Regions from separate parts of the Streptomyces sp. NPDC037271 genome, predicted to be linked through region 1. Evidence: riboswitches for the same ligand, from Rfam matches in the RefSeq annotation. Region 1 holds a riboswitch; each other region holds the start of a gene.
The links. A riboswitch is a leader RNA that binds a small molecule or an ion and turns the genes downstream of it on or off. The one in region 1 is predicted to bind cyclic di-AMP.
Positions count from the first base shown of each region.

Region 2: linked by a shared signal. The riboswitch ahead of ACZ7G3_RS16625 (transglycosylase family protein) and the one ahead of ACZ7G3_RS22915 (M23 family metallopeptidase) in region 1 are both predicted to bind cyclic di-AMP.
Region 3: linked by a shared signal. The riboswitch ahead of ACZ7G3_RS09105 (C40 family peptidase) and the one ahead of ACZ7G3_RS22915 (M23 family metallopeptidase) in region 1 are both predicted to bind cyclic di-AMP.

Region 1 covers NZ_JBVJVN010000014.1:11,212-21,291, reverse strand. The annotation lists gene ACZ7G3_RS22940 (hypothetical protein) at 6-353, shown strand; gene ACZ7G3_RS22935 (hypothetical protein) at 350-676, shown strand; gene ACZ7G3_RS22930 (dihydrofolate reductase family protein) at 726-1,856, shown strand; tRNA gene ACZ7G3_RS22925 (tRNA-Met) at 1,935-2,008, shown strand; gene ACZ7G3_RS22920 (PP2C family protein-serine/threonine phosphatase) at 2,217-3,422, shown strand; cyclic di-AMP (ydaO/yuaA leader) riboswitch at 3,666-3,823, shown strand; gene ACZ7G3_RS22915 (M23 family metallopeptidase) at 3,835-4,872, shown strand; gene ACZ7G3_RS22910 (aldo/keto reductase) at 5,012-5,956, shown strand; gene ACZ7G3_RS22905 (PrsW family intramembrane metalloprotease) at 6,089-7,459, opposite strand; gene trmB (tRNA (guanosine(46)-N7)-methyltransferase TrmB) at 7,470-8,309, opposite strand; gene lhgO (L-2-hydroxyglutarate oxidase) at 8,521-9,768, opposite strand; gene ACZ7G3_RS22890 (MFS transporter) at 9,844-10,080, opposite strand, start outside.
Region 2 covers NZ_JBVJVN010000008.1:97,557-107,636, reverse strand. The annotation lists gene pkaE (serine/threonine protein kinase PkaE) at 1-242, shown strand, start outside; gene ACZ7G3_RS16645 (SurA N-terminal domain-containing protein) at 442-1,089, shown strand; gene ACZ7G3_RS16640 (nucleoside triphosphate pyrophosphohydrolase) at 1,275-2,270, shown strand; gene ACZ7G3_RS16635 (cytochrome P450 family protein) at 2,354-3,694, shown strand; gene ACZ7G3_RS16630 (transglycosylase family protein) at 3,840-4,922, shown strand; cyclic di-AMP (ydaO/yuaA leader) riboswitch at 5,106-5,273, shown strand; gene ACZ7G3_RS16625 (transglycosylase family protein) at 5,277-6,020, shown strand; gene eno (phosphopyruvate hydratase) at 6,374-7,654, shown strand; gene ACZ7G3_RS16615 (FtsB family cell division protein) at 7,752-8,234, shown strand; gene ACZ7G3_RS16610 (DUF501 domain-containing protein) at 8,284-8,826, shown strand; gene ACZ7G3_RS16605 (Ppx/GppA phosphatase family protein) at 8,823-9,764, shown strand.
Region 3 covers NZ_JBVJVN010000003.1:288,168-298,247, forward strand. The annotation lists gene ACZ7G3_RS09085 (lysophospholipid acyltransferase family protein) at 1-631, shown strand, start outside; gene ACZ7G3_RS09090 (NAD-dependent epimerase/dehydratase family protein) at 893-1,927, shown strand; gene ACZ7G3_RS09095 (TetR/AcrR family transcriptional regulator) at 2,180-2,833, opposite strand; gene ACZ7G3_RS09100 (ABC transporter permease) at 2,938-3,939, shown strand; cyclic di-AMP (ydaO/yuaA leader) riboswitch at 4,493-4,635, shown strand; gene ACZ7G3_RS09105 (C40 family peptidase) at 4,639-5,112, shown strand; gene ACZ7G3_RS09110 (ATP-binding protein) at 5,403-5,894, opposite strand; gene ACZ7G3_RS09115 (helix-turn-helix domain-containing protein) at 6,109-6,969, shown strand; gene ACZ7G3_RS09120 (DUF397 domain-containing protein) at 6,991-7,221, shown strand; gene ACZ7G3_RS09125 (8-amino-7-oxononanoate synthase) at 7,265-8,392, opposite strand; gene bioB (biotin synthase BioB) at 8,543-9,778, shown strand; gene ACZ7G3_RS09135 (adenosylmethionine--8-amino-7-oxononanoate transaminase) at 9,771-10,080, shown strand, end outside.

The sequences.
Region 1 (10,080 bases):
CGGTCATGCCCGCACACGCCGCAGAACCCACGCCGGTCGTTCCGCCCATGCCCGAGCGGAACCCGAAGGCGCTGCGCGCTGCCATCGCCCAGCATGCTCCCCAGCTTCTTCCGGACTTCGACGACCACTGGAAATGGGCCGTCGCGGACGCGTACGACATCAGCACCGTGCCCGCCTTCATGGCCCGCTGGTGGGGTGAGTACGCGATCGCCCGGGACTCGAAGCTCGACGCGCACATGGCCGACCTGCATCACCGCGCGACGGAGTCCACCGACCTTGCCGAGGCGAAGGCGCTGCTCGAAGAGGCCTCGCACATCCGGTACGAGGCGCAGCGCCTGGAGCCCGGACAGTGACCCACGGCGGATTCATGGGCCCGCCCTGGCAGATGGACTGGACGCTCAAGGCTCAGGCCGCCCGCGACGCATTGCCCGAGCACGTACGGAAGACGGTCGACGCTGTGCGTGCCGAACTGGTGACAGTGCAGGATCCCTATTTCCGGGGCATCGACGCCGACGCGGACCTCCCCGCAGGTATGAGGGTCCAGCCGGCGCGGTCCGACCTTCCGAAAGGTTCCCGCGTCTTCCATTTCGACCACGGGCACGGCTGGCTGCGATACACCTTCGTACCGCGAACCGAGGACCCTCAGATCATCGTGGAAGAGGTCTTCTGGCAATGACCGACGGTCACTGGCGACGACCGGGCCGCCCGCCCCACCGGAGCGCCTGATGCCCCTCCCCTACGTCCTCCTCTCCGCCGCCGTCTCCCTCGACGGCTACCTGGACGACACCGGACCCGACCGGCTCCTGCTCTCCTCCCCGGCCGACTTCGACCGGGTCGACGAGGTGCGGGCGTCCGTCGACGCGGTGCTGGTCGGGGCCGGCACGATCCGGGCGGACGATCCGCGGCTGCTGGTCAACTCGGCCGGGCGGCGGGCCGCCCGGGTCGCGGCGGGGAGGGCGGAGTACCCGCTCAAGGTGACGGTCAGCGCCACCGGGGACCTGGACCCGGCGGCGTCGTTCTGGCACACCGGCGGGGAGAAGGTGCTCCTGACCACGGACGACGGCGCCCGGCGGGCCCGCGCGGCGGGGCTCGCCGCCGACGTCGTGCCGCTCGGGCCCGAGCTCGGCTGGCGGGCGGCGCTGGAGTACCTGCACGACCGGCGGGGTGTGCGGCGGCTCATGGTCGAGGGCGGCGGGAAGGTCCACAGCCAGTTGCTCCAGCAGGAACTCGCCGACGAACTGCAGCTCGCCCTCGCCCCGCTGATCGTCGGGAACCCGGACGCCCCCCGCCTGTTCGGGCCCGGCGCCTACCAGGGCGGGCGGCTCAGGCTGGTGGAGACGCGGCGCATCGAGGACGTGGTGCTGACGCGGTACCTGCCCACCGCGCCCGGCACCGGCGACCGCGTGACCGCCGCCGACCGGCACTGGCTGGCGCTCGCCTGCGAGCTGGCCGAGCTGTGCCCGCCGTCGGGGACGGCGTTCAGCGTCGGGGCGGTCGTGGTCGCCGCCGACGGGACGGAGCTGGCGCGCGGGCACTCGCGGGAGGGCGGCGATACCGTCGTGCACGCCGAGGAGGCCGCGCTCGCGAAGGCCGACCCCGCCGACCCGCGGCTCGCGACCGCCACCGTGTACAGCAGCCTGGAGCCGTGCGCCCGCCGCGCCTCCCGGCCCGCGCCCTGCGCCCGGCTCATCCTCGACGCCGGGGTGCCCCGCGTGGTCACGGCCTGGCGGGAACCCGACACCTTCGTGCCGGGGGCCGACGGCAGCGGAGTGCTCGCGGCCGGGGGCGCCGCCGTCGTCGTACTGCCGGAGTACGAGCAGCGGGCGAAGGCGCCGAACCGCCATCTGGAGGGGTAGCGGAGCGCCGCTGGAAGGGGTGCGGAGGTACGGATGTGCATTCCGCCCCCGGGATGACGTACAGTAGAGACACAACGGCGCGGGGTGGAGCAGCTCGGTAGCTCGCTGGGCTCATAACCCAGAGGTCGCAGGTTCAAATCCTGTCCCCGCTACTGAAGACCGAAGGCCGGAATCCTCAGGGATTCCGGCCTTCGGTGCGTTCTCCCCCCCCCCCCGGCGCATCGCCCAGTCACCAGTCACCAGTCACCAGTCACCGGTCACCCGGTCGGCCCGCACGGCTCGCCCCCCACCCCCGCTCCGGGAAACCTGGACGGAGGGACGGCAAGCGGCGCAGACGTGCGGGGTGGCGGGAGACCAGTGGTGCGGCCAGGTGACGTGGACGACGAGGGGACGTACGCCAGAGCCGGCGGCCGACTCCCCGGCGACCCCGTGCCCGACCCCGGCGTCGGTGACGGCCCGGAGCCACCCCGGCCGGACCCGGGCCGGCCGCGGGCGTGGCGGACCTCGTACGGGCGGGCCTTCGTACGCCTGCTGCCCGTACTGCTGATCGTCGTCGCCATCCTGTACGACCTCTTCACCCCGAGGTACTTCACCGCAGGCCCCCTCTACACGGCCGCGCCCCTGGTCGCCGCCCCGATCTACTCGCGGCGCGGCACGGCGCTCACCGGTGCCGCCGTCGTCGCCGCCGTCGTCGGGCTGCAACTGAGCAAGGGCGTCATCCACTACGTCGACTCCCTCACCGAACTGATCACCATCGCGACGGTCGCCGTGCTCGCCGTCCTCGTGAACGGCTTCGTCCGCCGCACCGGCGAGCGCCTCGTCTCCGTGCGCGAGATCGCCGAGGCCGCCCAGCGCGCCGTGCTGCCCGAGCCCGCCGAGCGGATCGGCGGCTTCGAGATCGCCGCCTGCTACGAGGCCGCGCAGGCCGACGCCTTCATCGGCGGCGACCTCTACGCCGTACAGGACAGCGCGCGCGGCATCCGGCTCATCGTCGGGGACGTGCGCGGCAAGGGCATGGGCGCCGTGGGCGCCGTCGCCGTCGTGATCGGCGCCTTCCGGGAGGCCGCCGAACAGGAGGCCACGCTGGAGGCGGTGGCGCAGCGGCTGGAGCGGGCGCTGGCCCGCGAGGGCTCCCGCCGGGACGGACTGGACGCCTTCGAGGGATTCACCACCGCCGTGCTCGCCGAACTCCCGCACGGCGACGGGGTCGTCCGCATCGTCAACCGCGGCCACCCGCCGCCCCTGCTGCTGTACGCCGACGGCACCCTGCGCCCGCTGCCCGCCCGGGAATCGGCACTGCCGCTCGGCATGGGCGAGCTCGGCGTGTGGCCCGACCGTGCGGAGGAGGCCGACTTCCCCGGTGGGGCCACACTGCTGCTGTACACCGACGGAGTCTCGGAAGCCCGGGACGCCCAGGGCGAGTTCTACGACCCGCAGGCGCGGCTGGCCGGCCGCGTCTTCCGGCATCCGTCGGAGCTGCTCGGCACCCTCGCCGACGACGTGCGCCGGCACTCCGGGGGCGGCATGGCCGACGACATGGCACTGCTCGCCGTACGACGGCCCTGACCGATGTCACCGGACGTGACGGACCGACCGCCCTCCGCATAACAACTGACACACCATCAGAAAGTTGTGACGCGAGGGGGAATACTGAGACGGGGTCAACTCGCCCCGCTTTGACCGCCCATGAGGCGTACGTCCCGGCCGGATTCGTTAATGATCTAGAGGAACGGCTTGGAATCCGAGCCTCGCGTCTATTAACGTTCGATAACGCAGCGCGGTCGTCCCAGCCGTCACAGAAGGCGGCTCCGTGCGCACGCGCCGAATCCCGCAAGGGAACCGGGGAACCACCACATTGGGGTGAATCGGGCGTAAGGCGCCGTGGAGACACGGCGGATATACGCGCGTAGGAGACCTTCCTGCTCCGAACCCGTCAGCTAACCCGGTAGGCGAGAAGGAAGGAAAGGAGCACGCCCACGTGGCGTCCAACCGGCCCGCCCCCGAGGCCCCGTTCGTGCCGAACCAGCACGACGCGGACACCTTCGGCTACGACGGCTACCGCACCGAAGAGGGCCCCTGGGAGGAGTGGAATCCCACCGCGGAATCCATCCGCCCGGTACGCGGCCGGCACCGCGTCGCCAAGCAGCGCGGCGGACTCGCCCGCAGCTCCACCGTCCTCGGCGTCGGTGTCATAGCGGCCGTCGGCGCGGGTGGCATGGCCAGCGCGCAGACCGGCAAGCCGCCGGTGTCGATCTCCATGCCGGACCTGCCGAACGTCGGCTCGCTCATCTCCGACGACGAGGAGCCGGAGCCCGAGGGTTCCGCCACCCCGCTCAGCGGCATCGGCGTGGCGGCCGCCACCGCCACCGGCACCGAGGACACCGCCGACGCCGGTGAGACGCTGCGGGCCCGGATCATGGCGCAGGCCGAGCAGCAGCAGGCCCAGGTGGAGAGCAAGGCCGCCGCCGAAGCCGCCGCCGCGGCCGAGAAGAAGGCCGCGGAAGCCGCCGCCGAGGCGGAGAAGGAGGCCCAGGCCAAGGCCGCCGCCGCCAAGAAGAAGGCGCAGGAGGCGGCCGAGAAGAAGGCCGAGGCCGAACGGCTCGCGAAGCTGGCCAAGCAGTACACCCTGCCGACCTCGTCCTACACGATCTCCTCGAGCTTCGGTCAGGCCGGCGCCTACTGGTCCTCCGGCTACCACACCGGCCTGGACTTCGCCGCCCCCACGGGCACGCTGCTCAAGGCGGTCCACAGCGGCACCATCACGTCGGCCGGATACGACGGGTCGTACGGCTACAAGACCGTGCTGACCCTCGATGACGGAACCGAGATCTGGTACGCCCACCAGTCCTCCATCAGCGTCAGCGTCGGCCAGAAGGTCGCCACCGGCGACATCATCGGCCGCGTCGGCGCCACCGGCAACGTCACCGGCGCCCACCTCCACATGGAGGTCCACACGGCCGACGGCGGCGGTATCGACCCGATGGCGTGGCTGCAGAACAAGGGCCTCAACCCCTGAGTACCCACGCTGACCCATCCGCTCCCCGCTGATCCCCGGCGGTCCTGACGGCAACCCCCCGACGTCAGGGCTGCCGGTTTGCGGGATCTTTGCCCCGTTGCCGGAATCGCGGGGTCCAGTGGTCCCGTTGACGCACTACATGACTTCTCTGCGCAAGCTAGGCTCCTCCGACCTGGAGGTCTTCCCCCTCGCCCTCGGCGGCAACGTCTTCGGCTGGACCGCCGACCGGGACCGCTCCTTCGCCGTCCTCGACGCCTACACCGCGGCCGGCGGCAACTTCCTCGACACCGCCGACTCCTACTCGGCGTGGGTCGACGGCAACACCGGCGGAGAGTCCGAGACCCTCATCGGCGAGTGGCTCGCCTCCCGCGGCAACCGCGGCGACGTCGTCCTCGCCACCAAGGTCAGCCAGCACCCCGAGTACCCGGGACTGACCGCCGCGAACATCAAGGCCGCCGCCGACGCCTCGCTGCGCCGCCTGCGCACCGACCACATCGACCTCTACTACACCCACTTCGACAAGCCCGAGGTGCCGGTGGAGGAGATCATCGGCGCGCTCGACGAGCTGGTGAGGGCGGGCAAGGTCCGGCACATCGCCGCCTCCAACATCTCCGCGGAGCGGCTCGCGGAGTCCCTGGCCTTCTCCGACCGGGAGGGCCTCGCCCGCTACGTGGCCCTCCAGCCCCACTACAACCTGGTCTCGCGCGACACGTACGAGGGCGAGACGCGCGACCTCGCCGAGCGGGCCGGGCTGGCCGCCGTGCCGTACTACGCCCTCGCCTCAGGCTTCCTCACGGGCAAGTACCGGCCCGGGGCGGACGTCGACAGTCCTCGGGCGGGCGGCGCCGCGAAGCACCTGGAGACCGAGCGCGGCCGACGGGTCCTCGCCGCCCTCGACGAGATCGCCGAGGCCCACGACGCTCCCGTCGCGACGGTCGCCCTGGCCTGGCTGGCCGCACAGCCGACGGTGGCCGCGCCGATCGCGTCCGCGCGCACGGTGGAGCAGCTGCCGGCGCTGCTGGGAGTGGCGGAGCTGACCCTGACGGAGGACGAGGCCGGGAAGCTCACGGAGGCGTCGGCCTGAGGGCCGGTCGCGCCGGCGGGCCGGCCGCTGTGGGCCGTAAGCACCGGGAGCTGTGGGCCGTAAGCCCGCGGGCGGGGCGTCGGATGGCCAGGCGTCCCCGGGCCGGGCGCCGTGCGACGAGCGGCTGCGGGCTTACGGCCGGTAGGGGTCGGGCGGGGCGTACGGGTGGTGCGGGCTGGGAGGGGCGTAGGGGGTGCTCGGGGCGTATGCGGCCGGTGCGGGGTACGGTGCCGGGGCCGCCGCGGGACGGCCGGGGCCGTACGGCCCGTACGCGTACGGCCAGGCCGGTACCGCCACCGGCACGGGTGGCGCGGTGGCCCGCGCCGCGTAGTCCAGCGCCGGTCGTGCCACGTCGCGCCGGTGCCACAGGGCGTCGAGCAGTTCCCGCTCCCGCAGGGTGAAGTCGGCGCCCGCCGTGCCCCGGCGCCCCCGCTGCCGGAGGAACGCCAGCGAGGTCGCGTACGCCTCGTACCGCGCCACCGCCCGCGCCGCCTCCTTCCCGCCGTGCCGGTGTGCGTGCTGCCGGGCGATGCGGCGGGCGCGCATCGAGCCGAGCGCGTACGGTTCGGCCGGTGCCAGCCACCCGGCCATGACGTACACGGGCAGTTCGGTCCGTATGGCGCCCAGTTCGCGCTGCCGGGTCCAGATCACCAGCCAGGTCAGCAGACCGAACGAGGGCACCATGACAGCCGCGTACACGGAGAGGAAGCCGTACTCGCCGAACGAGGCCGAGCCGTTCCACAGCGCGTGCATGCCCATCGCGAGCAGCAGGCCGCACAGGGGGAGCAGGGCCCGGCGCAGGCGGTGACGGCCCGCCCGGAGCGCGGCGATGCCGAAGCCGATACCGGTGAGCACGGTGAAGAGCGGGTGGGCGAACGGCGACATCACGATGCGGACGAAGAAGGTCGCCGCGGTGACGGACGTCAAGCCGCTGTCGCCGGTGAGCTGGTCGGTGCCGAAGGCGGTGCCCAGGTAGAGGATGTTCTCGGTGAAGGCGAAGCCGGTCGCGGTGACACCGGCGACGACCACGCCGTCGACGATGCCGGTGAAGTGACGCCTGCGGAAGAGGAAGACCAGGAGGACGGCGGCGGCCTTGGCGGACTCCTCGACGACCGGGGCTATGACCGTGGCGCCCAGGGTGTCCGCGCCGGCCGGGTCGGCGGTGGCCGTCGCTATCCACCTCGTCGCGAAGCTGTTCGCGACGATCGCTATCAGCGCCGCCGCGCAGGCACCCCAGGCGAAGCAGAAGAGCAGGTTCCGCCAGGGTCCGGGATCGACCCGGTCCAGCCAGCGGAACGCGGCCACGAGCAGCGGCACCGGCAGTACCGCGAGGCCCAGCCCCACAAGGAACCCCCGCGTACCGGTCTGTTCGCGCACCAGGGCCAGGATCACCAGGCCGGCCAGCGCGAGCAGTGCGACCAGTGCGCCGTGCCGGACCCAGGCGCGCTGCCACCAGTGCGGTTGCGTGTGCGGACGCGTCGGGTACGGGGGACTGGTGGCCACGGCATGGACCCTAACCGGTGGAGGGCTGCTCCTTGTGCGGTACGCGGTGGAAGAGCAAGTCGTTCACCACATGACCCTTGTCCAGTCCCTGGCCCTCGAAACGGGTCAGCGGGCGGTGGGCGGGGCGCGGCGCGAATCCGCCGCCCGGCACGGTGTTCTCGAAGTCGGGATGTGCGGTGAGGACCTCGAGCATCTGCTCCGCGTACGGCTCCCAGTCGGTGGCGCAGTGCACGAAGGCGCCCGGCGCGAGCCGGGTCGCGGCCAGGGTCAGGAACTCCGGCTGGATCAGGCGGCGCTTGTGGTGCCGCTTCTTGGGCCAGGGGTCGGGGAAGTAGACGCGCAGCCCGGCGAGGGAGTCGGGGGCGAGCATCTCGCGCAGGAGGATGATCGCGTCGCCGTTGGCCACCCGGACGTTGGACAGTCCGTCCCGTTCCGCGAGACCGAGCAGGTTGCCCTGGCCGGGGGTGTGGACGTCCACGGCGAGGATGTTGGTGTCCTGGTCGGCGGCGGCCATCTGGGCGGTGGCCTCGCCCATGCCGAAGCCGATCTCCAGGACGACGGGGCGGGCGTTCCCGAACAGCTCGCCGAGGTCGATGACCCGCTGCCCGTCGATGTCCAGCCCCCACACGGGCCACAGCCGCTGCAGCGCGTCCGCCTGCCCGGCGGTCACCCGGCTCCGGCGGGGCTGGAAACTCCGGATCCGCCGCTCGAAGTGCGAACCGGCGGGATCGGCCTTCGGCCCGTCGGGAAACCGGGGCTCACCCTTGGTACGGGTGTGCCGGACGGAGACGCCGGTATGCGGTGCGGCGGGCTGGGGAGCGGCTTCGGGGGCACGGTGGAAGTCAGACACAGTGCCTCAATTTTACGGCCACCGGTGCGCGTCACCGCGGGCAGTCGTGGCGCCTCCAGGACCTGAACGGCCCGGGAGGTGCTTCAGGGGCGGCACGGAGGTGCCCCAGGGGCGGCACGGGAGCTACCCCAGAGGCGACACGAGGGTGGTGGAGACTGGCCCCCGCTCGAGCGGCCCGCCCCCGCGGCCGGGCGACGCGGCAGACCCCGGATCACCGCACCGCCTCCAGCATCGCCAGCGCCCTCCGCCCCACCTCCCGCCCGATCGGCAGCGACGCCGTCGCCGCGGGCGAGGGCGCGTTCAGGACGTGCACGGCGTGGGCGCCCTCGCGGATCAGGAAGTCGTCGACCAGCGTCCCGTCCGCCAGCACCGCCTGCGCCCGCACCCCCGCGGGCGCCGCCACGAGGTCCTCCTCCGTCACCGCGGGCAGCAGCCTGCGCACGGCGGTGGTGAACGCCCCCTTGGACAGCGACCGCCGCAGCTCGCCCGCCCCGTACCTCCAGTGCCGCCGGGCTATCCGCCACGACCCCGGCCAGGTCAGCGTCCCGCCCAGCTCGCGGGGGCGCACCACACCCCAGCCGTACCCCTCCCGGGCCAGCGCGGGCACCGCGTTCGGCCCGAGGTGGACGCTCCCGTCGATGCCGCGGGTCAGGTGCACGCCGAGGAACGGGAACGCCGGGTCCGGCACCGGATACACCAGTCCCCGCACCAGCTCCGGGCGCGCCAGCTCGTAGTACTCACCCCGGAAGGGGATGATCCGCATGCCGGGGTCGTCCCCCGTCACGCGGGCGATCCCGTCGCAGTGCAGCCCGGCGCAGTTGACCAGGACCCGGGCGCGGAGCACCTCCCCGGAGCGGGTGCGGGCGGCGACTCCGAGGCCCGGACGGCGGTCGATGTGCCGGACCTCGGCGCCGTAGCGGATCTCCGCGCCGGATGCCCGGGCCAGCTGCCGGGCCACGGCGGTGTAGTCGCAGATGCCGGTCGTGCCGACGTGGATGGCGGCGAGGCCGCGCACCTCGGGCTCGTACTCCGGGATCTGGGCGGCGCCCAGCTCGCGTACCGGTATGCCGTTCTCCCGGCCGCGCTGGACGAGGGCGTGCAGCCGGGGCAGCTCGGCGCGGTCGGTCGCGACGATCAGCTTGCCGGTGACGGCGTGGGCGATGCCGTACTCGGAGCAGAACTTGACCATCTCCGCCGCGCCCCGGACCGCGTAGCGGGCCTTCAGCGAGCCCGGGCGGTAGTAGACGCCGCTGTGGATGACGCCGCTGTTGCGGCCCGTCTGGTGCCGGGCCGGTCCCGGCTCCTTCTCCAGCACCGTCACCCGGGTGCCCGGCGCCGCGCGGGTGATCGCGTACGCCGTCGACAGGCCGACGATTCCGCCGCCGATCACCAGCACGTCGCAGTCGTACGCGATTCCGCGCGCGATGCCGTGCGGGACCCCGCTCCGCACTCGTTCCATCTCCGGCCCACCTCCCGGCTTCGATAGTGCACTGCGCCACTGACAATGCCTTCAAACCCGGGAGGCGGGGGCGGATCAGGCCGTGGTCATCAGCAGGGGCCGGGCGCGCTCGCGCAGCTCGACCACGCGTGGTTCGTCGCCGTACGGCTCCAGGCGGTGGAGGAGGTCCTTGACGTACTCGGTGGTGCGGGCGGAGGAGATGCGGCCGGCCACCTCGACCGCCCGCACGCCCTGCTCGCAGGCCGCGTCCAGATTGCCCGACTCCAGCTCGGCCACCGCCGAGACGACGAGCCGGAGGCCGTGCGAGCGTAC
Region 2 (10,080 bases), on a different contig from region 1:
TCGCCGAGTACCGGGCGCTGCTGCCGTACTACGAGAACCAGTACGTCGCCGGTGACCCCGACCTCGCCCACGACGTCCGCCGCCGCATCGGCCACCTGCTCCTCGCCCTCGGCGACCGCGCCGCCGCCCACGAGACGCTGGCCCGGCTGCTGCACGACGTGGAGCGCGTCCACGGACCCGGCCACCCGCTCGCGGCCGAGATCCGGCGCACCCTCCAGTGGCTCGGCCAGGTACGCGGCTGACGACCGCCACCCCCGGGGACGGCGCGGCGGTGCCCGAAGTCCTCGTGAATCGTTGGTCGAATGGGTTGGCCGGAGCCCGGCCACTGCCTACCATCGATCACCGCAAGACTTTGTGCGCCCGCCCGTCGCCCGACCACCACCCCTGGTGGGAAGCGCCGTGCGCCGTACCTGTCGTCGCAATCTCCAACGGGAGGTTTCCTTGCACCGCCGTCGTCGCACCGCGCTCCTCCTCACCACGGCGATCGCCGCCGCAGCGCCCCTGCTCACCGCCTGCGGCAACGACGCGCACCAGGGCGCGGCGGCCGTCGTCGGCGACCAGCGGATCACCGTCGCCCAGCTGGAGAACCGCGTCGACGAGGTGCGCGAGGCCCAGCGGGCCGCCGTCCCGGACGACGCCCAGTACGAGCAGGTCCTCGCCCGCACCGGCGGCCTCGCCCGCGACACCCTGCACAGCATGGTCCTCGACCAGGTCCTGCACCGCGCCGCCCAGGACGCGGGCGTGACCGTCACACGCAAGGACGTCCAGCAGATGCGCGGCGGCCTCGAGGAGCAGGCCGGCGGTGCCAAGCAGCTGGAGACCGCCTGGCTGCAGCAGTACGGCGTCGCCCCCGGCCGTCTCGACGACAACCTGCGCATCCAGCTGGAGGCGCAGAAGCTCGCCGAGAGCCTCGGGACCGACACCAGCCGGCCCGAGTTCTGGCAGGCCCTGTCCGAGGCGTCCAAGAAGCTCGACGTCGACCTCAACCCGCGCTACGGCGCCTGGGACGTCCAGAAGAGCAGCCGCGTCGACACCGAGGTGCCGTGGGTGCGGGAGATCACGGCGGCGCAGACGCGGCAGACGGCGTAACGGCCCTGCGGGCCCTGCCGGGACGGCACGGGTCCTGCGGGCCACCGGCCAGGCTGTGGAAACTGCGGACGACGGCCCTGTGGACGACGGCCCTGTGGACGACGGCCCTGTGGACAACGGTCCTGTGGACAACGGCCCTGTGGACAACTCATGGGGCTGTCGGCCGCGTGCGTTACGTTCTGAGGGTGAACGCAACCGCCGCCGACACCACCCCCGGCACCTCCCCCGACCCGGGCCGCGTCGTCCTCCTCACCACCAGCCATCGCGTCGCCCCCGGCCTGCTCTCCTGGCCCGCCTGGCAGGCCCTGCGCACCGCCGACCGCGTGCTGTGCGCCGACGCGACGCACCCGCAGCTGCCGTACCTGCGCGAGGCGGGCATACGGGTCGACGAGGCAGCCCCGACCGCCGAGGAACTGGTCGCCGCCTGCGCCGGCGGTCGCACGGTGGTGGTCGTGGCGACCGGTGAGGGCGACCCCGCCCTCACCGACGGACTGGCCCGCCTCGCCGGATCGGGCCGCGTCCGCATGCCGGACCTCGAGCTGCTCCCCGCCTCCTACGACCTCCCGGGTGCGCGCCTGCTCGACCTCGTCCAGGTCATGGACCGCATCCGCCTCGAATGCCCCTGGTCGTCCGAACGCACCCACAAGGGCCTGGCCAAGTACGCCATCGAGGAGGCGTACGAACTCGTCGAGGCGATCGAGGACGGCGACCGCGAGGAACTCCGCGAGGAACTGGGCGACGTACTCCTCCAGGTCGTCTTCCACGCCCGCATCGCCGAGGACGACCCCGACGCCCCGTTCTCCATCGACGACGTGGCCGGCACCATCGTCGCCAAACTGATCCACCGCCACCCGCACGTCTTCGGCGACGAGACGGCCTCCACCCCCGAGGAGGTCAGGGAGCACTGGCTGCGCACCAAGGCGGCCGAGAAGCAGCGCACCTCGGTCACCGAGGGCGTCCCGCTCGGTCAGCCCGGCCTCGCCCTCGCGGCCAAGCTCGCCTCCCGCGTCCGCACCGCGGGCCTCCCGGTCCCCCTCCCCACCGGCGAGGGCATCGGCTACGAACTCCTCGCCCTGGCCGCACGCGCCGAGGCCGGCGGCACGGACCCCGAGGCGGCCCTGAGAGCGGCGGCACGGGCGTACCGGGACGCGATCCGGGCGGCGGAGGCCGCCGGGGACTGAGACCGAGGGCGAGTATCCAGGGCCCGCGGCCGAAGGCACACCGGCGCCCGGAACACCTCCGGCCCCCCGGATACGGTCAAGGGGTGACCGACCACCCCACACCCGACCGCCCCACGCCGGGCCACCCCGCGTCCGACGGCCCCACCCCCGAGCTCTTCACCTGGGAGTTCGCCAGCGACCCCTACCCCGCCTACGCATGGCTGCGCGAGCACGCCCCCGTGCACCGCACCCGGCTGCCCAGCGGAGTGGAGGCCTGGCTGGTCACCCGGTACGCCGACGCCAAGCAGGCCCTCGCCGACCCGCGGCTGTCCAAGAACCCGGCGCACCACGACGAGCCCGCGCACGCCAAGGGCAAGACCGGCATTCCGGGGGAGCGGAAAGCCGAGCTCATGACCCATCTGCTGAACATCGACCCGCCGGACCACACCCGGCTGCGGCGGCTGGTCAGCAAGGCGTTCACGCCCCGCAGGGTCGCCGAGTTCGCGCCCCGGGTGCAGGAGCTCGCCGACGGCCTCATCGACCGGTTCGCCGGCACGGGTTCCGCCGACCTGATCCACGAGTTCGCCTTCCCGCTGCCCATCTACGCCATCTGCGACCTGCTCGGCGTACCCCGCGAGGACCAGGACGACTTCCGGGAGTGGGCGGGCATGATGATCCGTCACGGCGGCGGGCCACGGGGCGGGGTCGCCCGGTCGGTGAAGAAGATGCGGGGCTATCTCGCCGACCTCATCCACCGCAAGCGCGCGGCCCTGCCGGCCGAGCCCGGCCCCGGCGAGGACCTCATCTCCGGGCTCATCCGCGCCTCCGACCACGGCGAGCACCTCACCGAGAACGAGGCCGCGGCGATGGCCTTCATCCTGCTCTTCGCCGGTTTCGAGACCACCGTCAACCTGGTGGGCAACGGAGTGCACGCCCTGCTCACCCACCCCGAACAGCGGGCCCGCCTGCAGACGTCCCTCGCCGCGGGCGAGCGCGGCCTGCTGGAGACGGGCGTCGAGGAACTCCTGCGGTACGACGGCCCGGTGGAGCTGGCCACCTGGCGCTTCGCCACCCGGCCGCTCACCATCGGCGGGCAGGAGATCGCGGCCGGCGACCCCGTCCTCGTCGTCCTCGCCGCCGCCGACCGGGACCCGGAGCGGTTCGCGGACCCGGACACCCTGGACCTCTCCCGCCGGGACAGCCAGCACCTCGGGTACGGCCACGGCATCCACTACTGCCTCGGCGCCCCGCTCGCCCGGCTGGAGGGGCAGACCGCGATCGGCACGCTCCTCACCCGCCTCCCGGACCTGCGCCTCGCCGCCGATCCGGCCGAACTGCGCTGGCGCGGCGGACTCATCATGCGCGGTTTGCGCACCTTGCCCGTCTCGTTCACGCCGGTCGCGTCGTCGTCGGCCGACGACGGCCCGCCGTCGACGCAAAGGTGACACGCGCTCAACTCTGTGATCTTCACGTGATCTACGCGGCATGAACTTGTGACAAGCGATCATCTGCCTATACGTTCACGATTCAGCGTGGCGCCCCGAGCACCACCCGTCGCGCGGTCCCCGTTGTCTCGTGAAAGGTCGTCGCATGCTCTCCGGGAACGGTCGTCACCGCCGCCCCCGCCAGGCTCCCGCCCTGGTCGTCGCCGCCGGAGTGACCGGCTCCGCCATCGCGATCCCGCTCCTCGGCGCCACCGGCGCCCACGCGGCCGACGGGGCGAGCTGGGACCGGGTCGCCGAGTGCGAGACCGGCGGCGCCTGGAGCCAGAACAGTGGCAACGGGTACTACGGCGGCCTCCAGCTGTCCCAGGACGCCTGGGAGCAGTACGGCGGCATGGAGTACGCGCCCAGCGCCGACCAGGCCAGCCGCTCCCAGCAGGTGAGAGTCGCCGAGAAGATACACGCGGACCAGGGCATCGCCGCCTGGCCGACGTGCGGTCTGCTCGCGGGCCTGGGTGACGACTCGGCGTCCGCCGGCGGTGGCTCGGGTGCGGCGGGTGACGGCTCGTCGGAGGGATCGGACACCTCGGAAGAGCCGTCGGGCCTTCCCGGACTCTCGGGTGCGTCCGGCTCGACCGGCTCGTCCGGTGCGTCCGGCTCGTCCGGTTCGACGGAGCCGGCGGATCCCACGTCCGAGGCGTCCCCTTCGGTTCCTTCCTCTCCCTCGTCCCCTTCCTCGTCCTCCTCGCCCTCCGCTGACCCTTCGTCGGACAGCGGGGACGATTCGACCAAGTCCGACACGTCCCCCGGCTCCGGGTCCACGGAGAGCGGTGAACCGCAGAACACCGGCGCTTCACCCACGACCTCCCAGGAAGCCGGCGAATCGGACAAGCCGGGGCGGAGTGACGGCTCTTCGGCCCTCACCGACACGGAGGAGTCCGGCGCGGGCCGGCACCGGGGCGGCAGTGCCGACGAGGGGGCGGTGGACGGCCGTACGGGCGAGTCGTCGGGGCGGCACGCCTCGCGCGGTGAGGGTGACGCGCGCCAGGCCGTGGACGGCTCGTACACCGTGCGTTCCGGCGACAGCCTGTGGGGCATCGCCGACTCTCTTGAGCTGGACGGCGGCTGGCGTTCGCTCTACGCCGGCAACAAGGAGGTCGTCGGTGCCGACCCCGACCACATCCTGCCCGGTCAGACGCTCACGGTCGCGGGCGAATCGGGCGAAAAGTAGGGGGAGTTCGCGTCACGGTTAGAGATCGTATGTCCGTTTTGGATCTCGTGAGAGATAGGTCTCAGAAGCCGTGATCGTCTTTGTAAATCCGCGGAGCGCGTGACTACGGTCATGACCGCCCGTCATCGCGGGCCCCGGCTGCCGCAACGCCTAATCCTGCCAGCGGCCGTCCGGGAACAGTCGTCGCGTCAAGCGCCGAAGGCAGGAGCGGGGGACCCAAGGTAAGTGCCGCACCGGGGCAGTTGAACCGGAGCGGCTAGGGGTGGAGCCGAGTTCCGCGAGGAACCCGGCCGGGCAACTCAACCGGCCCGAACCCGACAGCTCACCTCGCAGGCGTCGGTGAGGGGATCAACCATGCTGTTTTCCGGCAAGGGCAAGCACCGCCGTCCGTCCAAGGCCACCCGTGTCATCGCCGTCGCCGGTGTCACCGGTGCCGCCGTCGCCGCCCCGCTGATGGCGGCCGGCAACGCCTCCGCCGCCACCGCGTCCGAGTGGGACGCCGTCGCCCAGTGCGAGTCCGGCGGCAACTGGTCCATCAACACCGGCAACGGCTACTACGGCGGCCTGCAGTTCTCCGCCTCCACCTGGGCCGGCTACGGCGGCACGCAGTACGCCGCGACCGCGGACCAGGCCAGCAAGGCGCAGCAGATCGAGATCGCCGAGAAGGTGCTCGCGGGCCAGGGCAAGGGCGCCTGGCCGGTCTGCGGCACCGGCCTGTCGAACGCCGCGTACACCGGCGGCGGCTCCGGTGAGAGCCAGGACAGCGGCTCCTCCCAGGGCTCCGGCTCCTCCCAGAACTCCGGCAGCTCCGAGAGCGCGCAGAGCCAGGGCGGCGGCTCCGGCGCCGACCGCTCCGCCGAGCAGAAGGCCTCCCGCTCCGCCGAGCGTCCGGCCGCCGAGAAGACCGTCACCACCCCGACCGGCAAGAAGGTCGAGAAGGGCGACGGCGAGTACAAGGTGGTCACGGGCGACACCCTCAGCTCGATCGCCCAGGAGCACGACGTCGAGGGCGGCTGGGCCGAGCTGTTCAAGCTGAACGACGACATCGTCGACGACGCCGACCTGATCTACCCGGGCCAGCAGCTGCACCTGAAGTAGGCAGCAGCTCCCCTTGCTCCCGCTCCGGCGCGTGTTCCCCCGTACGCGCCGGAGCGGGATTTTCATGCCCTGACCCCGCACTCCGTTCCACCCTGACCCCGCACTCCGTTCCCGCCCTGACCCCGCACTCCGTTCCCGCCCTGATCCCGGCTCCGTTCCCGCCCCCGAATCCGGCCGGGTTTGCGGAAACGTCTTTGTTCCGTTCGGAAACAATTTACTCTCGGTTCTGTCCAGCGGGTGGGCCATCGGCTGGCCGATCGCCCGGAGCCGGTTAGGCTCGGTCCCGCAGAGCCGCTGCGGTCCTGTGGACCCGCGCGTCACACCGAAGCGTCACATTGAAGAAGGAGATGCTCGTGCCGTCCATCGACGTCGTCGTAGCCCGGGAAATCCTGGACTCCCGAGGCAACCCCACGGTCGAGGTCGAGGTCGGCCTCGACGACGGCAGCACGGGTCGTGCCGCCGTTCCGTCCGGCGCCTCCACCGGCGCCTTCGAGGCCATCGAACTCCGTGACGGCGACTCCAACCGTTACCTGGGCAAGGGCGTCGAGAAGGCCGTCCTGGCCGTCATCGAGCAGATCGGCCCGGAGCTCGTCGGCTACGACGCCACCGAGCAGCGCCTGATCGACCAGGCGATGTTCGACCTGGACGCCACCGACAACAAGGGCTCGCTCGGCGCCAACGCCATCCTCGGCGTCTCGCTCGCCGTCGCCCACGCCGCCTCCGAGGCCAGCGACCTGCCGCTCTTCCGCTACCTGGGCGGCCCCAACGCGCACCTGCTGCCGGTGCCGATGATGAACATCCTGAACGGCGGGTCGCACGCCGACTCGAACGTGGACATCCAGGAGTTCATGATCGCCCCGATCGGCGCGGAGTCCTTCTCCGAGGCCCTGCGCTGGGGCGCCGAGGTCTACCACACCCTGAAGAAGGTCCTGAAGAGCAAGGGCCTGGCCACCGGCCTCGGCGACGAGGGCGGCTTCGCCCCGAACCTCGGCTCCAACCGCGAGGCCCTCGACCTCATCCTCGAGGCCATCAAGGAAGCCGGCTACACCCCCGGCGAGCAGATCGCCCTCGCGCTCGACGTCGCCGCGTCCGAGTTCTACAAGGACGGCTCCTACACCTTCGAGGGCAAGGAGCGCACGGCCGCCGAGATGACCGAGTACTACGCCGAGCTGGTCGAGGCGTACCCGCTGGTCTCCATCGAGGACCCGCTGTTCGAGGACGACTGGGACGGCTGGAAGGTGCTCACCGGCAAGCTCGGCGACAAGGTCCAGATCGTCGGCGACGACCTGTTCGTCACCAACCCGGAGCGCCTGGCCCGCGGCATCGAGGAGAGCGCCGCCAACGCCCTGCTGGTCAAGGTCAACCAGATCGGTTCGCTGACCGAGACCCTGGACGCCGTCGAGCTGGCCCAGCGCAACGGCTTCAAGTGCATGATGTCCCACCGTTCCGGCGAGACCGAGGACGTCACCATCGCCGACCTGGCCGTCGCCACCAACTGCGGCCAGATCAAGACCGGCGCCCCGGCCCGCTCCGAGCGCGTCGCCAAGTACAACCAGCTGCTGCGCATCGAGGAGATCCTCGACGACGCCGCGGTGTACGCCGGCCGCAGCGCGTTCCCGCGCTTCAAGGGCTGACCGCGGCCCCGAGAGGCAGCGTCGTACGTACGTCCCCGTACCCGGTCCCGTACCGTGTGCGGGGACGTACGCGTGTGCACGGGAGGCGGAGACCAGGATGGCCGTGAAGGACCGGGACCGTTTCTCCACCGCGACCAGGATCCGGATCATCGGGGAACAGACCGCGGCCCGGGTCTACCGCTCGCAGACCAAGCGCCAGGCCCGCCGCTCCCGGCTGACCGGCCGGGCCGCGCTGCTCGCGATGGTGCTCTGCTCGCTCGTCGTGGCGCTCGCCTATCCGATACGGCAGTACGTCGCCCAGCGTGCCGAGATCGCCGATCTGCGGCGGGAGCAGCAGGAGACCCGGGACCGGGTCGAGGAACTGCGCGACCTCAAGGCACGCTGGCAGGACGACGCCTACGCCGAGCAGCAGATCCGGCTGCGGCTGCACTACGTGATGCCGGGGGAGACCGGGTTCGTCGTCGTCGACCCGGACGCGGCCAGGAAGGCACGCGCCGAGGCCGGTGCCGCCGACCGCCCCTGGTACCGGAACGTATGGGACGGGGTCGACAAGGCCGACACCGCCGCCCGCCGGCAGTGAACCGACAGCGCCGGCAGTGACTCAACAGGAAGACCAGCAGAAGACAGCCATGCAGACTCCCCCGCCGACCACCCCGCGCACCGAGCCCACCGACGCGGACGTCGAGGCCTTCAAGCAGCAGCTCGGACGACCCCCGCGCGGCCTGCGCGCCATCGCGCACCGCTGCCCCTGCGGCCAGCCGGACGTCGTGGAGACGGCGCCGCGGCTGCCCGACGGCACTCCCTTCCCCACGCTGTACTACCTGACGTGCCCGAAGGCGGCCTCCGCCATCGGCACGCTGGAGGCGAACGGCGTGATGAAGGAGATGACCGAGCGGCTCGCCACCGACCCGGAGCTGGCCGACGCCTACCGGGCCGCGCACGAGGACTACATCCGGCGCCGCGACGAGATCGAGGAGCTGACCGGCTTCCCGAGCGCGGGCGGCATGCCGGACCGGGTCAAGTGCCTGCACGTGCTGGTCGCCCACTCGCTGGCGGCCGGTCCCGGCGTCAACCCGCTGGGCGACGAGGCGATCGCGATGCTGCCCGAGTGGTGGCGCAAGGGGCCGTGCGTGTCCCTTCCGGCTCTCACGGACGAGGAGGACGGCAAGTGACCCGTGTAGCCGCCGTCGACTGCGGTACGAACTCCATCCGGCTGCTGGTCGCCGACGCCGACCCCGGGACCGGTGAGCTGACCGACCTGGACCGCCGCATGACCATCGTGCGGCTCGGCCAGGGCGTCGACCGCACCGGGCGGCTGGCCCCCGAGGCGCTGGAGCGGACCTTCGCCGCCTGCCGCGAGTACGCCGGGATCATCAAGGCGCACGGCGCGGAGCGGCTGCGCTTCGTGGCGACCTCGGCCTCCCGGGACGCGGAGAACCGGGACGACTTCGTGCACGGGGTGCTGGACATCCTCGGCGTGGAGCCGGAGGTCATCTCGGGCGACCAGGAGGCCGAGTTCTCCTTCACCGGCGCGACCAAGGAGCTGGCGGGCCGCGACCACCTCGAAAAGCCCTACCTGGTCGTCGACATCGGCGGCGGCTCGACCGAGTTCGTCGTCGGCGACGACCACGTGCGCGCGGCCCGCTCCGTGGACGTCGGCTGCGTGCGGATGACCGAGCGGCACCTGGTGCGCGACGGGGCCGTGACCGACCCGCCCACCGCCGAGCAGGTCGCGGCGATGCGGTCCGACATCGAAGCCGCCCTGGACCTCGCCGGGGAGACGGTGCCGCTGCGCGAGGCGCGCACGCTGGTGGGGCTGGCCGGTTCGGTGACGACCGTCTCCGCGATTGCCCAGGAGCTGCCCGAGTACGACTCGGCCGCCATCCACCACTCCCGGGTCTCCCGCGCGCGCGTCCGGGAGATCACCGACTGGCTGCTGCGCTCCACGCACGCCGAGCGCGCGGCCGTCCCCTCCATGCACCCCGGCCGCGTGGACGTGATCGGAGCGGGCGCTCTCGTACTGCTGTCGATCATGGAGCGGACGGGTGCGGAGGAGGTCGTCGTGAGCGAGCACGACATTCTCGACGGGATCGCGTGGTCGGTGGCGTAGGTGTCCGCGGTCGTGGTCCGGGCGGGACGGGCGACGGCTGAGCGCGTTCCGAGGGGCCCTCCGGGGCCCCTCGGTGACATCCTGTCGGGAAACTTCGTGAAGTTCTTCACAAGGAATTTGGTCCTGCCGGACGACATAAGCGCGCCGGTTGACCCTTTTGGGGGTTCAACAGCCCTTTGAACGCGTTCAGGGCGGTGTTCCGCAAGGGCTCCAGAAGGATGCCGCGGGATGGTGGTCCACTGCCCTCGGAGGTACGGAGAAGCAGCTCACGCGGCATTGACAACGGAGCGCACTACACGCTGGTTCCTTCCCCCGC
Region 3 (10,080 bases), on a different contig from region 1:
GTCGGGGGCGGCCATCGTCGCGGGCAACCACCTCTCGTTCGCGGACCACTTCCTGATGCCCGCGGTGCTCAGGCGCCGCATCACCTTCCTCGCCAAGGCCGAGTACTTCACCGGCCCCGGCCTCAAGGGCCGGCTGACCGCGTTCTTCTTCCGCAGCGCCGGGCAGATCCCCGTCGACCGCTCGGGCAAGGAGGCGGGGCAGGCCGCGATCCGCGAGGGGCTCGGCGTCCTGGGCAAGGACGAGCTGCTCGGCATCTACCCGGAGGGGACGCGCTCGCACGACGGCCGGCTGTACAAGGGCAAGGTCGGCGTCGCGGTGATGGCGCTCAGGGCCGGGGTGCCGGTCGTGCCCTGCGCGATGATCGGCACCTTCGAGGCGCAGCCGCCGGGGCGGAAGATCCCGAAGCTGCACCCCGTGGTGATCCGCTTCGGCGAGCCCCTGGACTTCTCCCGCTACGCCGGCCTGGAGAGGGAGAAGGCCGTGCTCCGCGCCGTCACCGACGAGATCATGTACGCCGTCCTGACCCTGTCCGGACAGGAGTACGTCGACCGGTACGCGGCCGAGGTGAAGGCCGAGGAGGCCGCGAAGGCGGCGAAGCGGCCGAGGTTCCCCCGGCTGCCGCCCCGCTAGGAACCCGTTGCCCGCCGTCCGGCGGCGGTCGTGCACCGTCGCCCCCGGTTGAAACCGTCGTCCGCCGTCGGCAGCACGTCGTCTGCCATCGGCAGCGCGTGGCCGCCGTCGGCAGCACGTCGTCCACCGTCGGCAGCACGTCGTCCACCGTCGGCAGCACGTGGCCGCCGTCGGCAGCACGTCGTCCACCGTCGGCAGCACGTCGTCTGCCGTCGGCAGAACAACGTGGCCGGGCGGCCGGCCCGCCCCTACGGTCGCCTCATGACACGTGCTGTGGTGGTCGGAGCGTCGGGGCAGATCGGACGAGTGGCCGTGGGGGCACTGGCCCGGGACGGCTGGGAGGTGACGGCCGTCTCGCGCGGCGGCGAGCGGGACGGGGACTGGCCCGGGGACGTGCGGGTGGTCCGGGCCGACCGGGAGGACGACGCCGCCCTGTCGGCGGCGGTCGGTGACGGCTGTGACGTCCTGGTGGACATGGTGGCCTTTGGAGTCGGGCACGCGCGGCAACTGGTCTCGCTCGCCGGGCGGGTCGGCTCGGCCGTGGTGATCTCCAGTGTGTCGGTCTACGAGGACGACAAGGGCCGCAACTTCGACACCCAGGCCGAACCCGGCGGCTTCCCCGAGTACCCGGTGCCGCTCACCGAGGAGCAGCGCACCGTCCGGCCGGGCGACACCTCGTACCCCACCCGCAAGGTGGCGCTGGAGCGGGAGCTCCTCGCGGCCGGCGACCGGTTGCCCGTCACTCTGCTGCGCGCGGGCGCGGTCCACGGGCCGTACTGCAGGACGCCGCGCGAGCTGTACTTCGTCAAGCGCAACCTCGACGGCAGGCGCCGGCGCGTCCTCGCCTACGGCGGTGCGAGCCGCTTCCACCCGGCGAGCGTGCACACCATCGCGGAGCTGGTCCGGCTGGCCGCCCCGCGGCCGGGTACGCGCGTCCTGAACGCCGTCGACCCGGATGCGCCGACGGTGGCGGAGATCGCGGCGGCGATCGACTCGGTGATGGGCGTAGAGACGGAGGACGTACTGGTGGACGGGCCGCCGCCCGCGGACGGTGTGGGAGACACGCCGTGGTCCGTTCCCTCGCCGGTCGTGTGCGACATGTCCGCGGCCGAGCGGGAGTTGGGCTACCGGCCGGTGGTCCGGTACGCCGAGACCCTGCCGGACACGGTCGCCTTCATCGAGGAGCGGCTGGCCGGACGGGACTGGCGGGAGGCGTACCCGAAGATGTTCCGGGCGTACGGCGACCTCTTCGACTACGCGGCGGAGGACGCCTGGCCGGCGGCGCGGCAGGGCTGAGCAGGGCAGGGCAGGGCAGGGCAGGGCAGGGCACGATACAGGGGCGGCCGGGGTGGGCCGCCCCTCCTCGTGCCCGCTGTCGTCACGGCGCTTCCTCGCCGGTCCGACGAGTGGAGGAACGCGTTCGGCCGACGGCTCCTCAGCCCCGCGAGGCCGATGCCTCGTCCAGCAGCCTCCGCAGCCGCGACGCGTCGCGCGCCACGGCCGTCACCGGCGCGGCGGGCCCGGCGAGCGGCGTCACGGCCGGTCACGTCAGCCGGATTCGTCCGACTGATCACCGGGGCCGTCGGTGACCTGACGCATGCTCAGCAGTCCCCGCACGCCCGCCTGGAGAGCCTCCGGCGAGAAGCTGCCGAACAGCGCGTACTGGGCCCCGAAGCCCTGCACCGTGGCCATCAGTGTCCGGGCCACGGCGTCCGGGTCGACGTCGTCGCGCATCATGCCGGTTTCCTGGTAGCGGATCACGACCTTCGCCCAGGCGGCCGTCGCCTTGGCGAACCCCTCACCCAGGAGGGCGGACAGCGCGTCGTTGCGCAGCGTCTCGGACCAGGCCTGGATCATCAGCCGCGGGAACAGCCACTCGCCGCTGTCCGTCACCGCCGGCCGCTCCCGCGCCATGTGCGCCAGGGTGCGGGCGATGAGTTCGTCGGGCATGGGCGGCGGGCTCTCCTGCGCGGCACGTTCGTACACGTCGCGGATGGCGTCCAGCACCTCGGTGACGATGGCCTCGATCAGCTCCTCCTTGCCGCTGAAGTAGCGGTAGACGGCCCCCGCGGAGAGGTCGACCTCTTTCAGCACGTCCTGCATCGACGTGGCGTGGAAGCCGTTGCGGGCGAAGCACAGCGCGGCGCCGTCGAGGATCTGCCGGCGGCGGGCGTCGAGGTGTTCCTGGGATACGCGGGCCATGACGCCAATCTAAAACGAACATTCCTTCTTGACAAGGCGCCCGAGACCGCCGCACCGTGGAGGCGGGACTAAAACGAACGATCCTTCTTTCAGAGGAGTCACCCATGTCCGGCCCCTCCGCTCCTCACGGCCGCCGTGTGGCCGCCGTCGTCGTCCTGCTTCCCGTACTGGCGGCACTGGCACTGTGCGCCTTCGCCTGGCCGGCCGCCCGTACGTCCGCCCGCGATCTGCCGCTCGGCGTGGCGGGACCGCCCGCCGCGATCACGCAGGTGGAGCAGCGGCTCACCCAGCGCGAGGACGCCTTCGAGATCCACCGCTACGCCGACGGGGCCGCGGCCCGCGACGCCGTCGAGGACCGGACCGTGTACGGCGCGGTGGTCGCCGGCGACCGGGGCACGAAGCTGCTCACGGCGTCCGCGGCGAGCCCCTCCGTGGCCCAGCTGCTGCAGCAGGCGGTGACCGGGCAGGCCTCCGCCACGGGGACGCCGGTCCAGGTGGTCGATGTGGTGCCCGCCCCCGAGGCGGATCCGCGCGGCGCGGCCCTGGGCGCGAGCGTGCTGCCGCTCGCACTGGCCGGGATCGCGACCGGCGCCGTGGTGACCCTGCTGGGGTTGCGCGGCGTGCGAGCGGCCGTCGCGGTGACCGGCGCCGCCGCGTCGACAGGCGCGGTCGCGGCGGTGGTCGCGCACAGCTGGCTCGGGGTGGTCACCGGTGACTGGTGGGCCGTGGCCGGCGTGTTCGGGCTGTCGGCCCTGGCCGCGGGCGCGGGCGTCGCCGGGCTCGGGGCGCTGCTCGGGCGCGCGGGTGTCGGGCTGGGCGCGGCCGTGATCATGCTGCTGGGCAACCCCTTCTCCGGCGCGTCCTCGGCGCCGGAGATGCTGCCCCGGCCGGCCGGCGCGATCGGCCAGTGGCTGCCGCCGGGCGCGGGCGGCTCGCTCCTGCGCTCGGTGTCCTTCTTCGAGGGCGCCGCGGCCACCGGCCCCGCGCTCACGCTCACGTGGTGGTCCCTGCTGGGCCTGGGCGCGGTCCTGCTCGGCGGCGCACTGCGACAGCGCGCACCCGGCGCCTCACCGGCGCCCGACCGGGCCCCGGCCCCGGCCGCCTGATCCCCGGCCGTGCACGACCGGGCCGCGGACCCCGCCACGGTACGGGGCCCCGGCCCGGCCGCCGTGCGCACCGGTGCGTCAGGGCCGGAGTGCACGCCGGCACCCTGGCCCGGGCGCCGCGCGTGCGGGACGGTGAACGGCGGGCGGCGCGCGTCAGCCTTCCGCCGTGTTCCGGCAGTTGACGCGCCGGCGGCCGAAACGGACCAAACGGCGTACCCCCTTTCGGCGTAGGAACACCCTCGATTTCCGACCGGCCGAAGTTGCGCGACCGCTGCTGCTCACGCGGCGGAACGAGCCGCTCCGCCGCTGGTCCCGGGCTCGTCACCACCCCCGGCGGTGACTCGAACGCGGAGGTGTCCACCCGAACGGGCGAGTGGCGTGTAACAACACAAAGGGCACGTTCCGTTGGGATTCTCCCACTGGGCGAGACAAGATCCGTGACTGACGACAAGCCCTCGCCGCAGCGGCGGGGCGGTCCGGGCGGACGCCGAGTCCTGCCGCCGCCCGGACGACCGGTCGACAGGAGTGGATCGGCAGGAGTGGAGGACCCGAGCACGACGGGTCGCCGGAACGGTCGTCTCCGAGAGAGAAACCGGGCCGAGCAGCCCTTGGGGTGAAGCCGCACTCGTGCGGCCGGGCAACTTCGCCAGCCCGAATCCGACAGGTCATCCTTCACAGGCGGCTGACGAAGGGTTGCGCATGTCTGCGCTCAATCGTGTCCCGTCGCTGATGGCCCGTGCCGGTACGGCCTCGGCCCTCACCCTCGCCGCGATCGGCGGATCCGTCGTGGTCCCCGGTGCCGCCTCCGAGGCGGCCGCGGCGACCTATGCGGCGAAGGCCCTCAAGATCGCGGCCTCCAAGAAGGGTTCACCGTACAAGTGGGGCGCCGTCGGACCACGCAGGTTCGACTGCTCCGGGCTGACCCTGTATTCGTTCAAGAAGGCCGGTAAGAAGCTGCCGCGCACCGCGGCTCAGCAGTACAACAAGACCCGTCATATTTCCGCCAAGAACCGCAAGGTCGGCGACCTCGTCTTCTTCCACTCGGGCAGCAGCGTCTACCACGTCGGCATCTACGCCGGGAAGGGCAGGATCTGGCACGCCCCGAAGACCGGGGACGTGGTCCGTCTGCAGAAGATCTGGACCGGCAGCGTCTGGTACGGCCGGGTCAATTGACGTCCGATCCTCGCCCGGAAGGGCGGGGTCTCCTGGCACGGCCCGCCCACGGCCTCGGCGGGTCCCCGCTTCGACGCGCTGTGCCGGTACCCGTACCGGCCCTGCCCCCACCCGACGCGCCGAGGCCGCCGGTCCGGCGGCCCTGGCGACGTCGGCCGCCCCGTCGATGTGCCGGTCGGGGACGGCCCCGCGCCCCGCACGCCCCGCGCTCCCACACGCGCACGTGCGGCGGTTCGGTACTGCCCTCGACGCTCACACGGAACAGACTCGCGGCGAGTGCCGCCGGCGCCTCACCGTTCGGGCTCCTGCCGTCCCGCGACCCGCCCCACGGCCGTGGCCGGCTCGGGCGGCACCGGACTGCTCGGCGGCGTCCAGGGCAGTTCGATGAAGACGGTCTTGCCGCCCTCGCGCGTGCGCCGCACCCTCAGCTTGCCGCCGCACTCCGCCGTCAGCCAGCGGATGATCACCATGCCGCGGCCGTTGTCCTGCTGGACGGCGGCGGGCAGACGCTTGGGAAACCCCGGATGGCTGTCGGTGACGCCGATGCGCAGTCGCTCGTCGCGGTCGAGCACGAGGTCCACCGTGAAGGTGGGTGACTGTCCGAGCGTGTGCTGGACCGCGTTGGTGGTCAGCTCGGAGACGATGAGCCGGACGGTTTCGGACACCTCGGTGTCCGCCGGCAGGCCCCACTCCACCAGCGTGCCGACCACATAGGTACGCGCGGCGGCCACCGAGGCGGGATCGCTCGGCAGAGTGACGGATGCTTCCAGATGGTCTGCCATGGCGACGTCGTCCCTTTCCCACGGGACCGCAGCCGGACACGGAGCGGATGGTTCGAGTACGGTCCCGGACTGGTGCTTTGCCGTCAGACTGCCACCACCAGGCCCGGTAAGGGCGGCGATCCACCAAGATCTGCATATATCTGTCGCTCGATGCGGTGAACTCTGCGACGGCAGAGCGTATTTGGGCGGCTCATAAGGAGTAGAGGAGTGGCCCATGCAGCACGGCCCCGTGGTGCGCCGCCGGAAGCTGGGCGCGGAACTGCGCGCCCAGCGCACGTCGGCGGGTATCACCAGCGGCGAGGCGGCCCGGCTGGTGGGCTGGCACCAGTCGAAGGTCAGCCGGATCGAGACCGGGACGAGCGGGGCGAAACCGGCCGACGTGCGGTTACTGCTGGACGCCTACGGCGTGGACGACGAGCAGCTGCGGGAGCTGCTGGTGATGCTGGCGGGCTCCGACGACGCGGGCGGCCGGAACCACTGGTGGCACGCCTACCGAGGGGTGCTGCCGCCGACCTACCGTGACTTCATCAGCCTGGAGTCCCAGGCGAGCGCGATGCGCACACTGGAGACCACCGTGGTCCCCGGTCTGCTGCAGACGCCGGAGTACGCCCGCGCGGTGACGCGTGCCGCGGTGGACGGGCTCCCGGAGGAGCGGCTGGACACCCTGGTGGAGGTGCGACTGGCCCGGCAGGACGTCCTGCGGGCGCAGCCGCCACTGGAGCTGAGCGCGGTCCTGGACGAGTCGGTGCTGCGCCGGGAGGTGGGCGGGCCCGGAGTGATGTCCCGTCAGCTGGCGCGGCTGGTCGATGCCGCGCGCCTTCCCCATGTCCGGCTCCAGGTCCTGCCCTTCGCCGCCGGGGCGCACATCGGTGTCACCGGGCCTTTCGTAATCTTCTCCTTTTCGAGCACTTCTGATCTGGACGTGGTTGTTCTCGACCACTTGACGAGTAGCCTGCACCTCGAACGGAAAGAAGACCTAGAGGCCTACACCGAGGCCTTCAACACCCTTCTGATCCATGCCCTTTCGCCCGAGGACTCGTTGGACTTCATCGCCGCGACAGCGGCAGGCGCGTAAGGAGGCACCATGACAGACTCCGTGTCCGAACTCCCCCGGAACATCCCGTCCAGTACCGATCTGCCCGGCATGCGGTGGCTGCGCAGCAGCTACAGCACCGGGGCGAACAACTGCGTCGAAACGGCACGGCCGTCGTCCGGCCCCTGGGCCGGACTGCTCGCCGTGCGCGACTCCAAGGACCCGGCCGGGCCCGCGCTGCTCTTCTCCCCCGGGAGCTGGGCGTCGTTCACGGCCGGGATCCACCGCCGCTGACTCCGGCCGGGCATCGGACGACGCACGGCCGTGTCACGCCGACTCATGGCCGCGTCTCGCCGATCACCCGCACAGCGCGTTCGATCTGTTCCCCGGAGAGGTCCGCACGAGCGGTCAGCCTGAGCCGTGAGATGCCGTCGGGCACGGAAGGAGGGCGGAAGCAGCCCACGGACAGGCCGGCCGTACGACACTCGGCCGCCCACCGTACGGCCCCCTCCGGGGAGGGGGCGCGCACCGAGACGACCGCGGCGTCGGGGCGTACCGCAGACAGCCCCAGGGCCGTCAGACGGGCGTGCAGTCCGGCCGCCACCGCGCGTGCCCGCGCCGCCCGTTCGGGCTCGCGGCGCAGCAGGGTGAGCGCCGCCAGCGCCGCGCCCGCCGCCGCGGGTGCGAGGCCGGTGTCGAAGATGAACGTCCGGGCCGCGTTGACCAGGTGCTCGATCACCCGGGCGGGACCGAGCACGGCCCCGCCCTGGCTGCCGAGCGACTTGGACAGTGTCACCGTCACGACGACGTCGTCGGCGCCCGCGAGTCCCGCCGCGTGCGGGGCGCCCCGGCCGCCCTCGCCGAGGACGCCGAGGCCGTGGGCGTCGTCGACGACCAGCCCGGCGCCGTGCTCACGGCACGCCCCGGCGAGCGCGGCGAGCGGCGCGGCGTCGCCGTCGACGGAGAAGACCGTGTCGGAGACGGCGACGGAGGGGCCGCCGTGCGCCGCCAGCGCCTTGCGTACGGCGTCCGGGTCGGCGTGCGCCACCACCTGGGTCGTGCCGCGGGCCAGCCGGCAGCCGTCGATGAGCGAGGCGTGGTTGCCCGCGTCGGAGACGACGAGGGAGCCGTGCGGCGCCAGCGCGGTGACCGCGGCGAGGTTGGCCGCGTAGCCGGAGGAGAAGACGAGCGCGGCCTCGAAACCGCAGAAGGCGGCCAGTTCGCGTTCGAGTTCGGCGTGCAGTTCGGTGGTGCCGGTCACCAGCCGGGACCCGGTCGAGCCGGCCCCCCACGTCCGCGCGGCCCGCGCCGCGCCCTCGGTGACCTCCGGGTGCCGGGCCAGTCCGAGGTAGTCGTTGCTCGCCAGGTCCAGCAGCGGCGAGCCGGACGGACGGGGGCGCAGAATCCGTACGAGTCCGGCCCGGCGGCGCGCCTCGGCCTGCTCGTCGATCCAGCCGAACGCCATGGGTCGGTCCTCCGGTGTTTTGTAGGCAGTGGACAGACATTAGCGGTACGGCCGCCCCCGCGAGGTGTGGCGATACCCACACGGCGATCTGTCACTGTTGTGCGAAGTCTCCTTGGCCCCGGGTGGCCCCTTAGGACAGGATCGGCTCTCATGGACCTGCTGAACACGCTGGTGGACAAGGGGTTTCGGCGCGTGTCGCCGACCCGCGAGGAGGCGCTCGCCGTCCTCGCCACTTCCGACGACGACCTGCTCGATGTGGTGGCCGCGGCCGGCAAGGTGCGCCGTCACTGGTTCGGCCGACGGGTGAAACTCAACTATCTCGTCAACCTGAAGTCGGGCCTGTGTCCCGAGGACTGCTCCTACTGCTCGCAGCGGCTCGGCTCCAAGGCCGAGATCCTCAAGTACACCTGGCTGAAGCCCGACCAGGCCTCGCAGGCCGCCGCCGCGGGGGTGGCCGGGGGCGCCAAGCGGGTGTGCCTGGTGGCCAGCGGACGCGGTCCGACCGACCGGGACGTGGACCGGGTCTCGGACACCATCAAGGCCATCAAGGAGCAGAACGAGGCGGTCGAGGTGTGCGCCTGCCTGGGCCTGCTCTCCGACGGCCAGGCGGAACGGCTGCGCGAGGCGGGCGCCGACGCCTACAACCACAACCTCAACACGTCCGAGGCGACGTACGGGGACATCACGACCACGCACACGTACGCCGACCGGGTGGACACGGTGCGCAAGGCGCACGCGGCCGGGCTGTCCGCCTGCTCGGGACTGATCGCGGGCATGGGCGAGAGCGACGAGGACCTGGTCGACGTGGTCTTCTCGCTGCGCGAGCTGGACCCCGACTCGGTGCCGGTGAACTTCCTGATCCCGATGGAGGGCACGCCGCTGGCCACGGAGTGGCACCTCACCCCGCAGCGCTGCCTGCGCATCCTGGCGATGACGCGGTTCGTCTGCCCGGACGCCGAGGTGCGCATCGCGGGCGGGCGCGAGGTCCACCTGCGCACGATGCAGCCGCTCGCGCTGCACCTGGCGAACTCCATCTTCCTCGGCGACTACCTCACCAGCGAGGGCCAGGCCGGCCACGCGGATCTGGAGATGATCGCGGACGCCGGTTTCGAGGTGGAGGGCGTCGGCCGGGAGACCCTGCCGGAGCACCGGGCGGCGGGCCGGGGCGGCTGCGGGTCGCACGAGGGTGGCGGGGCCTGCGGTTCCGCCCCGGCGGAGGAAGGCTGTGGCTCCGCCCCGGCGGAGGGAGGCTGTGGCTCCGCCCCGGCCGCGGGAGGCCGCGGATCCGCCGCGACCGCCGAACCGGTGGTGGCCGGCGAAGCCCGTACGGACCTGGTCGCCGTACGCCGCCGTGGTGCCGGAACGGACCTCGCGCCCAATGCCTGAGCCCGCGCTGACCGTGGACGAGTTGCTGGCGCTCGACCGGCGGCACGTCTGGCATCCGTACGGCCCCATGCCCGGCCGGCAGGACCCGCTCGTCGTGGAGTCGGCGAGCGGGGTGCGGCTGCGGCCGGCCGACGGCTCCGCCGAGCTCGTCGACGGGATGTCCTCCTGGTGGTCGGCGATCCACGGCTACAACCACCCGGTGCTGAACGAGGCCGCGCGCGACCAGCTGGACCGGATGAGCCACGTGATGTTCGGCGGTCTCACCCACGAGCCCGCCGTACGACTGGCGAAGCTCCTTGTCG